One region of the Fructilactobacillus sp. YLN 2507 genome, then DNA from elsewhere that is predicted to be linked to it. Evidence: predicted binding sites of a transcription regulator. Region 1 holds the regulator's gene; the other holds the start of a gene.
What was found. The regulator CtsR, encoded in region 1, represses protease genes until heat stress. The targets are predictions, from matches to a motif close to TTGGTCAAAAAAGGTCAAANA.
Positions count from the first base shown of each region.

Region 1 (4,421 bases):
CTCGATAGCCTGATCTTTATTAGCTCGTGCTTCATCAAGTGAAAGTTGAGATGACGCTAGATCGGTAGGCTTACCCATAGCATCAATCCGAACTTTAGCAGCAGCTTCATCCATTAAATCAATCGCTTTATCTGGCAAGAAGCGGCCACTAATGTATCGACTAGACAAATCAACTGCTGCATCAATAGCAGCATCAGTAATTTGAACATGATGATGCTCTTCATATTTGGGACGTAATCCTGTTAAAATTTTCTTAGCTTCATCAACACTGGGTTCTTCGATTTGAATCGTAGCAAACCGACGTTCCAAAGCTGCATCCGATTCAATATGCTTTTGATATTCATTAAGGGTAGTTGCTCCCATCATTTGAACTTCACCACGGGCTAAAGCAGGTTTTAAAATATTAGAAGCATCAATCGCTCCTTCTGCTCCCCCCGCACCAATTAAAGTATGCAACTCATCAACAAATAAAATCACGTTTCCATTCGCTTTAATTTCATTGATAACTTTTTTTAAACGATTTTCAAATTCACCACGATACTTTGTTCCAGCAACTAAAGTTCCCATATCAAGTGCCATTACTCGCTTATTGTACATATCAACGGGGACCGCTTTTTCCACAATCTTTTGGGCAAGTCCTTCCGCAATCGCTGTTTTCCCAACTCCAGGTTCGCCAATTAGAACTGGGTTATTTTTTGTTCGACGACTTAAAATTTGCACTGCCCGTCGCACTTCTTGATCACGTCCAATAATTGGATCTAATTGACCATCACGAGCAGCCTTGGTTAAGTCCTTAGCAAAAGCATCTAAAGTTGGTGTTTTTTCTTTATTATCATTCTTATTTTCCGTTAGAATTCCTTGATCAGGAACCCCCATTTTACGAATTGTAATTTTCCGTACATCATCTGGAGAAATACCTAAGCTATTTAAAATTCTTGATGAAACAATTTCGTTTTCACTAGTTAAAGCTAACAATAAATGTTCAGTACCAACCTTTTGACTACCATATTGTTTAGCAATTTGGGCAGCTAAATTTAGCATATCTCGCATTTTAGGCGAATAAGGCAAGTATGTGGCATCATCATATTTTAGGTTTCCGTAACCAGCAATTTGTTCAATTTCTTCTTTAACATCCTGTTCGGTAACAGAAAGTTGATTCAAAGTTTGATAAGCAATTCCACTTTTTTCAATTGCTAATGCTAATAGTAAGTGTTCCGTTCCCACAGATTGATGTTGAAAATTACGTGCTTGTTCTTGCGCAATCATCAATGTTTTTTTTGCACTAGGTGTTAATGAATCTTCCATTAAGATACCTTCTTTCAGCTAACATTCATATTTTAAGCGGCACAATAACGCAGATAATACGTTTGCACGCACTTTTTCTTCTGTTTCATAGTTTGAGACATTAATAGCATCATGGGTAAGAATGGAAGCTACCATTTGAACCTCTCGTTCATTCAACAGCCCATTATCCAATAAAGTATGCAAAATGTCCTCTTCATCTTTTTGACTAATCATATCTCCGATTGAGTCAATTAAAAGATCAAAAACATTTGAGTCCTCTGTTAAATTTATTTTTTCAATTCTAATGTAGCCACCGCCACCACGTTTGCTTTGAACTACAAAACCATCTTGAATGGTAAAACGAGTTTTGATGACGTAGTTAATTTGGGAAGGAACTACATCAAAATGTTCTGCAATATCTGAGCGGCGAATTTCAATTTCTTCGTCGCCTTCTGTTAATAATTCTTTTAAATATTCTTCAATTGTATCTGACATACTATGATTTGCCATCTTATCATCTCATCTCTGACTAATGTTGACTTTAATTATATAAACATCACACCCAAATAACAAGCAAATTCACTTATCAAAACAAAAAAAGCATTGATGATTAATCATCAATGCTTTTTATTCGATCGGGAAGACAGGATTCGAACCTGCGACCCCCTGGTCCCAAACCAGGTGCTCTACCAAGCTGAGCCACTTCCCGAAAAAATGCACCTAGCAGGAGTCGAACCTGCAACCTTCTGATTCGTAGTCAGACACTCTATCCAATTGCGCTATAGGTGCATAATAAATGCCGAGGACCGGGATCGAACCGGTACGGTCATTACTGACCGCAGGATTTTAAGTCCTGTGCGTCTGCCAATTCCGCCACCCCGGCATAATTCTATTATCATAGAAAAAAGCGGAAGACGGGATTCGAACCCGCGACCTCCAGCATGGCAAGCTGGCGTTCTACCACTGAACTACTTCCGCATAATGCCGACTAGAGGACTCGAACCTCCGACCTCATCATTACTAGTGACGCGCTCTAGCCAACTGAGCTAAGTCGGCAAAAATAATATGCGGGCAAAGGGATTCGAACCCCCACATCACGAAGATACTAGAACCTAAATCTAGCGCGTCTGCCAATTCCGCCATGCCCGCATGATATTATTTTTACTATTTGAAAATGAGCCGTGGCAGGTTCGAACTGCCGACCCTCTGATTAAAAGTCAGATGCTCTACCGGCTGAGCTAACGGCTCAATGGAAGATACAGGGATCGAACCTGTGACCCCCTGCTTGTAAGGCAGGTGCTCTCCCAGCTGAGCTAATCTTCCATTGAAAAATCTAATTGTCTGGGAAACGAAAACCCGTTTTGACAACTATTAAATAATATCATCGAAACCAATCGTCGTCAACCTTTTTTAAAAATTTTTTTATTTTTCAGTTTACCGTTTTGCTAGCTTTCTATTATTAGGAATTAGATTGAAAAAAATGGTACAATATGGTTGAAACATAACTAATTAGAATTTGAAAGGAAGTTTATTATTATGGCTGAAAAACATCAAAAAGTTGTTTTAGTTGGTGACGGTGCCGTAGGTTCTTCATACGCATTCGCCATGGTTCAACAAGGAATTGCTGAAGAATTTGTAATCATTGATATCAACAAAGAAAGAACTACCGGAGATGCACTTGACCTTGAAGATGCAACCCCATTCACTTCACCAAAAAATATTTATTCTGGTGAATATTCTGATTGTAAAGATGCTGATTTAGTAGTTATTACTGCTGGGGCACCTCAAAAACCAGGTGAGACTCGTTTAGATTTAGTTAACAAAAATCTTAAAATTTTATCAACAATCATTAAGCCAGTTGTCGAATCTGGATTTAATGGTATTTTCTTAGTTGCTGCTAACCCAGTTGACATCTTAACTTATGCAACTCAAAAATTATCAGGTTTTCCTAAAGAAAAAGTTATTGGTTCAGGTACTTCATTAGATACTGGTCGTCTACGAGTTGCAATTGCTAAGAAATTCAGCTTAGATCCAGCTAGTGTTGATGCTTACATTTTAGGTGAACATGGTGATTCAGAATTTGCTGATTTAGATGAAGCTACTATCGGTAATGTTCCATTACTTAAATATGCTGCAGATCGTAACGTCACTAAAGATGACCTACTTAAACTTGAAGACGAAACTCGTAACAAAGCTTATACCATCATCAACAAAAAAGGTGCTACTTTCTACGGAGTTGGTACAGCTTTAATGAGAATTTCTCGTGCTATTTTGCGTAACGAAAATGCAGTGCTTCCAGTTGGCGCACCAATGAATGGTGAATATGGATTAAACGATATTTACATTGGTACTCCTGCTGTGATTAATGCAAACGGAATTGCAAGTGTTATCGAAATTCCACTTAGTGATGAAGAAAAAGCTAAAATGGCTGCTTCTGCTAAAACTTTAAAAGAAACTGCTCACAATGGTATGAAAGCTACTGGTTTAGAATAAAAAAGTTTTTAGTCAAACTAAAAAGAACGAATCCTAGGATTCGTTCTTTTTTTACAATTTTGTAGCTAAGTAAGTTTGCAAAAGATTTAAAGCCGTTTCAAGATTAGTAAAACTAGTGGCATAACTAAGACGTACATATCCTTCTCCACCATCGCCAAAACTTGACCCAGGAATCATTCCAACTTTAGCATTTTGCGCTATCTCAATACAAAAATCATAACTATTTTGATTTAAATTAGCCGGAATTTTAGCAAAGATATAAAAAGCACCTTCTGGCAGCTGATTTTCAAACCCCAAATCCTCTAATCTTTCATGTAAATAATCCCGTCGTTTTCGATATTGTTCTAACATAGGTTGCGCATCATTTTGACCGTTGGCAAATGCTTCTTCCGCTGCAATTTGAGCTGCAGTCATGACGGACGTAGTAACTAATTCGTGAACTTTTGCAATTTGATTAACTAAATCATCCGGTCCTGCAAAAATACCAATTCTCCAACCTGTCATTGCATGTGATTTAGACAAACCATTGAATAAAATAGTTTGTTCTGGAATGAATTTGGCAATTGAAGTATGTGGTTGACCATAAGTTAATTCAGAATAAATTTCGTCACTGACCACAACCAGATCAGTTTTTGCTAAAACAT
Region 1 covers NZ_CM184303.1:278,130-282,550, reverse strand. The annotation lists gene AC0GLY_RS01355 (ATP-dependent Clp protease ATP-binding subunit) at 1-1,305, opposite strand, end outside; gene AC0GLY_RS01350 (CtsR family transcriptional regulator) at 1,324-1,794, opposite strand; tRNA gene AC0GLY_RS01345 (tRNA-Pro) at 1,920-1,993, opposite strand; tRNA gene AC0GLY_RS01340 (tRNA-Arg) at 2,000-2,073, opposite strand; tRNA gene AC0GLY_RS01335 (tRNA-Leu) at 2,082-2,167, opposite strand; tRNA gene AC0GLY_RS01330 (tRNA-Gly) at 2,191-2,262, opposite strand; tRNA gene AC0GLY_RS01325 (tRNA-Thr) at 2,267-2,340, opposite strand; tRNA gene AC0GLY_RS01320 (tRNA-Leu) at 2,351-2,433, opposite strand; tRNA gene AC0GLY_RS01315 (tRNA-Lys) at 2,460-2,532, opposite strand; tRNA gene AC0GLY_RS01310 (tRNA-Val) at 2,535-2,607, opposite strand; gene AC0GLY_RS01305 (L-lactate dehydrogenase) at 2,815-3,777, shown strand; gene AC0GLY_RS01300 (aminotransferase class I/II-fold pyridoxal phosphate-dependent enzyme) at 3,829-4,421, opposite strand, start outside.

Region 2 (4,421 bases), 110 kb from region 1:
ACCCATAGCTTCGTCATAACCTTGTTCCATCAACCAGTTTTTGACTTCATCACTGATTTCTAGTTTCATATCTTTCTTAGCCAAAGTATCGTTTAAGTTATCAATCATAAGATCAACAATTTTACTTAAATCAGGTTTAGTTAAGTGACTGAATTCAACGATAGCGTTGAAACGGTTTAAGAATTCTGGTCTGAAGTATGGAGCTAAACGATCCATAATCTTAATGTCTTCTTTTTGGTTCTTGGTCATTGCATCGTTACCAAAGCCAGCGTTTGAAGTAGCGATGATAACAGTGTTTTTAAAGTTAACCACATTACCTTGACCATCAGTTAAGCGACCATCATCCATTACTTGAAGTAATAAAGTGATAACTTGTGGGTTAGCTTTTTCAATTTCATCAAGTAAAACAATTGAGTATGGATTTCTTCTTACACGTTCAGTAAGAGTATTTCCATTATCATTGTAACCAACGTAACCAGCAGTAGCACCAATCATTTTTGAAACAGCAGTTTCGTCTTGGTATTCTGACATATCAAGTCTGATAATTGAATCTTCATTGTTAAACATATCTTTAGCTAATTGTTTAACTAATTCAGTTTTACCAACTCCAGTAGGTCCAACAAATAAGAATGAACCAATTGGACGATTACCGTCATCGAAACCAGCACGGTTACGACGAATAGCGTCAACAACAGCGTCAACAGCTTCATCTTGACCGATAAGGTGAGCTTTCAAACGACCATCCATACTCTTCAAACGTTCCATATCATCAGTGCTCATTTGTGAAACTGGGATACCAGTTAAACGTTCAACTGAGTTAGCAATATCGGAAGTGGTAGCAACTGGAACATCATTTGATTCAGTTTCGTTACTAAGTTTCTTTTCAATTTCTTCAATTTTAGCTTTATCTTTAGCAGCTTCTTCAAATTTTTCTGCTTTAGCGTGAGCAGCTTTTTGATCTTTAGCGGCTTTAAGATCTTTTTCAAGGCTCACTTTATCAGTAACAGGGTGCTTTGCAGCTAAGTGAGCAGCAGTCATATCAACTAAATCAATTGCTTTATCAGGTAATGATCTTTGAGGAATGTATTGATCAGAATAATCAATTGCAGCTTTCAAAACATCATCTGGTAATTTAACTTGATGGTGATCTTCATAAGCTTTACGAATTCCTTTAAGAATTTCGAAAGTAGTTTCTTTACTTGGAGCATTTACTACAACGTCATTGAAACGGCGTGCTAAAGCAGCATCTTTCATGATAGTGTTACGATATTCATCTTGAGTAGTGGCACCAATTACTGAAATTTCACCACGTGATAAAGCTGGTTTTAAGATATCTGATAAACCTTTACCACCGGTTTCATCACCAGATGCACCAGCACCAACAATTTGGTGAATTTCGTCAAAGAATAGGATAACGTTTTTACGTTCTTCAACTTCTTTAACTAATTTTTGAATGTTTTCTTCGTAAGCACCACGGTATTGAGTCCCAGCCTCTAATGAAGAAAGATCAACTGAAATAATTTGTTTGTCTTTGATGGTTGCAGGAACATCACCTTTGACAATTTTTTGAGCTAAACCTTCAACAATAGCAGTTTTACCAACACCGGCATCACCAACTAAAATTGGATTATTTTTAATTCGACGACTTAAAATTTCAGCCGTTTCTTGAATTTCTTTATCACGACCAATAACTGGATCAAGTAAACCTTGTTTAGCTTCATCAGTTAAGTTACGGCCAATCTTATCAAGGTAGCTTTCTGCTTTTTGTTGTTTTGCTTGAGCAGGGTTAGCACCATTATGGCTACCAACTTGACCAGGAATTTGACCTGTTCTTCTCATTTCTGCGACTTGTTCAGGAGTGAGTTCATGTCCGTTAACTGAGTAACGCGCATTTGCGCTATTTCCCATGTTATTAAATAAACTATTGAAAATGTCATCCATTCCATTTCCACCAAATGGATCGTTTCCAAAACCATTGTTTGCCATTCTATAATCCCTCTTTCAAGTTTTATTAAAATCTAAGTAAAGTTGTTTCCAACTTCTTAACATATATTATAAAACTGGTTACCATTAAATGTGTAGTTATTTGCTCACTTTTAGTCAAAAAAGGTCAAAAATTAAACTTTTCTTAACAATAAATATAATTAATGCAAAAGGGATACAATTAAAAAAATATTTAAAAAGTCATTGATGTTTGTTAAACTGGTATTATTATTACCGAATCAAAAAGAGGAGTCTGACTATGCAAGAAAGTCGTGTTCAAAGAGATCAATTTGAAAAAGAACCAAATCATAAGAAACGAAATATTATTTTAATTATCATTGCTGTAATTGTTTTAATTATACTTGGATTTGGAGCATACAAGTTTGCTTCTATTAAAGGTGCAGTTGATAATGCTTACAAAGATTCTGGAATAAATAAGGAACGTGACACTTCTAAATTGTTAAACCAAAAGAAACCAATTTCGATTTTATTAATGGGAACCGATACAGGTGAATTAGGCCGTGATGATAAAGGAAGAACGGATTCAATGATGGTAATTACCATTAATCCCCAAACCAAAAAGACTTTAATCACTAGTATTCCTCGGGATACGGCTGTTAATATTCCCGGATTCGAGGATGAAGGGGTAGCAAAAATTAATGCGGCTTATGCATATGGAAGTGCTAAAACTTCTATCGATACTATTCAAAAAATGTTAAACATTCCAATTGATTTTTATGCAGTAGTTAACATGCATGGTTTGGAACAAATTATTAATCAAATTGGTGGAATAACAATTAAGCCACTCTTAACTTTTGATTATGAAGGGTACCACTTTACCAAGGGGGTTTCGACCCACATGAATGGTAAAAAAGCCCTTGCTTATACACGAATGAGATATGATGACCCAGAAAATGATTACGGACGGGAAAAACGGCAACGTCAAGTGCTTGAGGAAGTTGCTGAAGATAGTGGCTCAGTTGATGCGCTATTAAATCCTGGCTTTATTAATTCACTATCAAAATCAACGAGGACTGATATGACTTTTGGAGACTTAACTTCAATTGCAAAAGGGTATCTTGGGGCTCGTGACAATATGGATAATACTTACATTCAAGGACAAACTACTAGAGAAATCAATGGGGCAAGTATGCAAGTTACCCCTGAATCAGAATTACAAAATACAACCAATCAAATTAGAAACAATTTAGGGCTACCTGCGGCTCAAACTGGTGATATTGCGGTTAATAATTAAAAAGAGGAAGGTGAATGAAGCTTGGATTATACTAACTTACAGTATTCCCTCTTTAAACTAGGTCATGTTTTAAATTCAACTGTTTTTGCTATCTTAGTAGCAATAATTCTAGCGACTGCAATCGTTACTTACTTTTTTGTAAATGCTGTTCAAGAACAGCCGAATATTTCTCTTTCAAAATTAAAAAAACTTAAATTATGGAAAAGAATCAGTTTAATCGTTTTTGGTGGATTGATTATCGTCTTATTTATTGGGCGTTACATTACTGATGGAGTTGATGGGCCGAACGCTGTTGACAATGACAACAAATCTAGTGTAATTGCAAAAGGAAAAGTCATTAAAATGAACCATCGCTCTAATACGCTAATGATTGCTCTTAATGGAAGTCGGAAAGTAATTACAGTTAAATCAGATGTTCCTCCCGTTGCATTAGACGATCCAAACATCGAAAAATACGATGGAGCTCATATTAGTAAACGTCAGTTTGATAAAATTAATGTCGGGGATTACGTTAAGCTTCAAAACCATAAAGCTGTATTTAAGTACAAAAATCATGCTAAATATGGTCATGATAACAATACAGAAAGACAAATTAAGAGGTTTAACAATAACGATGTTAATGGTGAAGTAATCAAAATCAAGTCTAATCCATATAGTTATTTTTATGGGTATACCAGACCGTACTATGAAAGTGAGTTGGAATAGCTTAATGCTAAGCAAATTAAAATCTATCATTCCAGACCAAAATGAAGTTAAAAAAATACGGGTAAATATTGCTTTAACCTTTTTTGGAATTTATTTAATTATGATGTTTGCTACTTTAGTTTATGCATATTGGATTCCTTCCAATGGCGTATTTTTTGGAATGTTATCCAATCTTTCAACTTTGTTTTTAATAATCGGTTGTTTAGTTAGCGTTTCATTAAGAAAACCAAGTCAATCATACTTGATTTATGGGGGATTAATTGTTTTAGGAATTATTATTCGTCATGAATCAACAATTGCTTTCCCCCTATGGTTTTTCCTGATTTTACTGATGCTCAGTGAAATAAGTTTTACTAAAATCGTTAAGGTTTTCTTCTATGTAACTGCTCCATTAACAATTTTTACGTTAACGATGGGGTACTTCAGGCTTATTCCAACTATGCAATCACCACGAAATTTTGGAACCAACGGTGAAGTA
Region 2 covers NZ_CM184303.1:171,459-175,879, forward strand. The annotation lists gene AC0GLY_RS00755 (ATP-dependent Clp protease ATP-binding subunit) at 1-1,986, opposite strand, end outside; gene AC0GLY_RS00760 (LCP family protein) at 2,243-3,238, shown strand; gene AC0GLY_RS00765 (hypothetical protein) at 3,260-3,943, shown strand; gene AC0GLY_RS00770 (hypothetical protein) at 3,948-4,421, shown strand, end outside.
Region 2: a site for CtsR is predicted at 2,097-2,117, ahead of AC0GLY_RS00755 (ATP-dependent Clp protease ATP-binding subunit). Genes of this name have one in related genera too.